2 regions of the Aminobacter sp. BE322 genome follow, and region 2 is predicted to be linked to the other one. Evidence: predicted binding sites of a transcription regulator. Region 2 holds the regulator's gene; the other holds the start of a gene.

Region 1 (2,201 bases), on a different contig from region 2:
GTCCTCGATGTCGCGCGTTTTTTCCTGCCAGTGTGCCGGATCGGCAAGCCAGCCGGGGCGGTTGGAGACGAAAGTCCAGGTGCGGATCTGGGCGATCCGGTGCGAAAGCGTGTCGATGTCGCCCTCGGTGGAGTCGGCGCGACGGACCTGCTCGGCCATGTAGGTCTCGTCGACATGCCCGAGCCGGACGAGATCGTCATACATCGAGGCGATGAGATCGGCATGCTGGGCGGGCGCTATCTTGCGATAGTCGGGCAGCGCGCAGGCTTCCCACAGAAGCGCGACGCGCTCACGGCTGGTGGCCAGCGATCGGATGGCGGGGTCGCGCGACAGGTGCTCGAGCGCCTGCGCGTCCACCGCCGGCAGGGCGCGCGTCAGCCCCTCGACCGGCGCGACGGTGTCGATCGACCGCTTGAGCGCGTCGAGGCTCGCGAAATCGAAGGTGGCGGTGCGCCACTGCAGCACCTTCACCGGTTCGAAGTCATGTCCTTCGATCTTTTCGATCAGTTCCTCGTCGAGCGGGTCGACTTGGCCGGTCACGCCGAAGGTGCCGTCGCGCAAATGGCGGCCGGCGCGGCCGGCGATCTGGCCGAGCTCGGCGGCGGTGAGCTGGCGATACTGATAGCCATCGAACTTGCGGTTCTGGGCGAAGGCGACATGGTCGACGTCGAGGTTGAGCCCCATGCCGATGGCATCGGTGGCGATCAGGTAATCGACGTCGCCGGACTGGAACAGCGCCACCTGGGCGTTGCGGGTGCGGGGGCTGAGCGCGCCGAGCACGACCGCAGCCCCGCCCTGCTGGCGCCGGATCAGCTCGGCGATGCCGTAGACCTCGTCGGCAGAGAAGGCGACGATGGCCGAGCGGCGCGGCAGCCGGGTCAGCTTCTTCGAGCCGGCATAGGCAAGGTGAGACAGGCGCGGCCGGGTGACCACGGATACGCCCTTCAGCAGCTTCTGCAGGATGCCCTGCATGGTCCCCGCACCGAGCAGCAGCGTCTCCTGCCTGCCGCGCAGGTGAAGGATACGGTCGGTGAATATATGGCCGCGCTCGAGATCGCCGGCGAGCTGGACCTCGTCGATGGCGACGAAGGCGGCGTCGGTCTGCCGCGGCATCGCCTCGACCGTGCAGACGGAGTATTTCGCGCCGGCCGGAACGATCTTCTCCTCGCCGGTGATGAGCGCCACCTTGTGCGCGCCGACCTTCTCGCAGATGCGGCCGTAGACCTCGCGGGCGAGCAAGCGCAGCGGCAGCCCGATCACCCCGCTCTCATGCGAGATCATCCGCTCGATGGCGAGATGGGTCTTGCCGGTATTGGTGGGCCCGAGAACCGCGGTGACGTCGCGGCCTGACAGGATCAGCGGATCGTTCTGCCTGGAGTGAACATTCATTTCTAGGAACCGCCCTCGGCGCCAGGGTCGGCCTGGCGTTGCGGCGCCCGCGGCGCCGAGTGGACACATAGGGATTTGCGCGCCAAAGCGAAAGCGGAATGTTCCGATTTAACGGTTGGAACGAGTCTGGAACGAATCAGCGACGAATCGCTGACTCCGGATGATTCAGGTTTTGTTCACCCCAACATATTGAGGTGGGCAACACAAGCCGCACCACATGCAGATTCACTAAAGTGAACATTCCGCACATCGCCACCAGACTCCTTAACTTTTGCCGGCCGGTCGCGGCAGCGGAGCGCGCCCGCTGAATCAAAATAATGAAATCATTGACCTTTCCTACCTTGGCGTTAACGCCGGCCGGGCCCGCAACCGCCATTTCGTTAAGATTTGAACCAAATGCGGAACGAACTGGCGACGAATCGCTGACCGGGGAAGTTTCCCGGTTCGTTCTCCACTAGATATTGTGGGTGCAGCCACATATCCACCGATTATGCACAGACCATGCACAAGCTTGCCCACAATGCCGCACAAGGTTCGTTAACCTCTGCGTGCCAATCCGGCACAACCGTGGTCCAGCGAAAATATCTGTGATTGCATGACCTTACTGGAACCTCACCCGTTGCGCGACTGGTCAGGCCATGTCTCCATGCCGGCGTTGAGTCTGTGCGGCGGGGGTTGCCAGACGGGCCCCTCCGGAAAATGCGGCGCACCGCGCAGGCGCGCGACACTGGAGGGAATGACATCATGTCCAAACGTCTGCTCGCCGAGTTCCTCGGCACATTCTGGCTTGTCTTCGGCGGCTGCGGCAGCGC
Region 2 (2,201 bases):
TCACCCTCGGCGGCGCCTCGGTCGGCGACCATGACCTGGTGCACGGCGTGCTGACCGGCCTCGGCATGAAGCTCGATTTCTGGAAGATCGCCATGCGCCCGGGCAAGCCGCTGATGTTCGGACGGCTCGGTGACACCCGCTGCATCGGCCTGCCCGGCAACCCGGTGGCGAGCCTCATCTGCTCGCACCTCTTCCTGAAACCGGTTCTGGCGAAGCTCGGCGGGCGGCCCTATGCGCCGGACATCCGCGAGGCCGTGCTCGGGGCGCCCATGAAGGAAAACGACCTGCGCCAGGACTACGTGCGCGGCGTGGTGCGCAAGACCGACGCCGGCCTCGTCGCCGTGCCCTTCGGGGTCCAGGACTCGTCGATGCTGCGGACACTGGCCGACGCCAATTGCGTCATCATCCGCGAGCCCTTCGCAGCGGCCGCCGAATCTGGCACTGGCTGCCTGGTGCTGATGCTGCGCTGAGCGCCCCTCGGCGCCTTCACCAAAATTTAATCGGTTGCGGAACACAACTGGAACATATAGTGTTTGTTCCGGGTTTGTTTTTCTTTCGATTCCCTTGGGGGCAGCGATGCTGACGCGCAAACAACACGAGCTTCTGCTGTTCATCCATGAGCGGCTGAAGGAGGCGGGCATCCCCCCGTCCTTCGACGAGATGAAGGAGGCGCTGGACCTCGCTTCCAAATCGGGCATCCATCGCCTGATCACCGCGCTCGAGGAGCGCGGCTTCATCCGGCGCCTGCCGAACCGCGCGCGCGCGCTGGAAGTCATCCGCCTGCCCGACTCGATCGCGCCGGGCCTCAACGCCGCCAGGAAGTTTTCGCCCAGCGTCATCGAAGGCAGCCTGGGGCGCAAGCCCGAGCCGTCACGCGCGCTTTCGGCCGGCAATGACGACGATGCAGGCGCGGCGGTCGCCATCCCGGTGATGGGACGCATCGCCGCCGGCGTGCCGATCGACGCCATCCAGCACAGGACGCATTCGATCTCGGTGCCGCCGGACATGATTTCGGGCGGCGAGCACTATGCGCTCGAGGTCAAGGGCGATTCGATGATCGAGGCCGGCATCTTCGACGGCGACACGGTCATCATCCGCAATGCCAATAGCGCCAATCCGGGCGAGATCGTCGTTGCCTTGGTGGACGACGAGGAGGCGACGCTCAAGCGCTTCCGCCGCAAGGGCGCCTCGATCGCGCTCGAGGCCGCCAATCCCGCCTATGAAACCCGCATCTTCGGCCCCGACCGGGTCAAGGTACAGGGCAAGCTGGTCGGGCTGATCCGGCGCTACTAGGGCAATTCCAGGAAAAGTGCGCAGCGGTTTCCGTCCGGAATTGCTCGGACCAAAGAGATGGAGCGTCTTCGCGGTCCGATGAATGGAGGAAATGCCCTGATCCCGCCTCGGGCCGGTCGGGATCGTCATCTTTCTGGGTTGCAGCGAGGCCGGGCCAGAGCGGCGGGCATTCCGACGAATGCAATTCCGCAGCCAAGAGCGTTGCCGCTTTTGATCGAAAAGCCAAAACGGCCTATCTCTTTGGTCCGAGCAACTCCGACGGCAAACCGCCTCGCATTTTTCCGGGAATGGCTCCCGCTGCTTTTTCTTGGCCTTGTTCATGCGACGCCCGACGATTCCGTCGGGCTGCGAGATGCTTCATGGCGCGGCCTTCTCCGGCGGCGGCTTTGCACGGTCCCGGCGGAATGGCGGCAGTCCGCGTGCTTCGCGCGAGAATGCCCGGTGCTCATGCCACGGCCGGTAGGGCGCGGCTATCGCCTTCTGGATTTCGATTTGACGGACCGCCGCCTCTCCTTTTTCAGGCAGGTACGCGGCGACGCTGCCTAAACGCGCCAGGTCGCGCTTGCTGACGACGGTCGCCGCCGAATTCGCGCAGGGAGCCCGCGCCGTCGCATCGTCGATCACGATCAGGCTCGCCACGGCGCAGGCACGCTTGGCTGCCGCCGCATTGCCGGCATGGGCGATCACGGCGCCTGAAGGGTGCTCGATGGTGCAGAGGCCACCGTCGCAAACGAAGGCTTCCCTGCGGTCCGCTTTTTCTCCTCCTTCCTGGGGCAAGGCTGGCTCGCGCGGCGTCGAAGCATCCGACTTTGCGATTGCGGCCGTTACGGTCGAAGGCTTGCCGCCCGCGCCAACCGGGCCGACCAGTTCCTCCGCAACCAGGGCCCTCTTCCAGCTGTCGGTGATGA

The links. The regulator LexA, encoded in region 2, represses DNA repair genes until DNA is damaged. The targets are predictions, from matches to a motif close to TGTTCNNNNTGTGTTCNG.
Region 1: the regulator LexA is predicted to act here: its motif matches at 1,506-1,523, upstream of J2X50_RS09315 (helicase-related protein).

The regions. Positions count from the first base shown of each region.
Region 1 is NZ_JBNPXB010000004.1:252,925-255,125, reverse strand. It holds gene J2X50_RS09315 (helicase-related protein) at 1-1,389, opposite strand, end outside; gene aqpZ (aquaporin Z) at 2,134-2,201, shown strand, end outside.
Region 2 is NZ_JBNPXB010000001.1:122,832-125,032, forward strand. It holds gene J2X50_RS00585 (molybdopterin molybdotransferase MoeA) at 1-470, shown strand, start outside; gene lexA (transcriptional repressor LexA) at 577-1,293, shown strand; gene J2X50_RS00595 (ComEC/Rec2 family competence protein) at 1,651-2,201, opposite strand, start outside.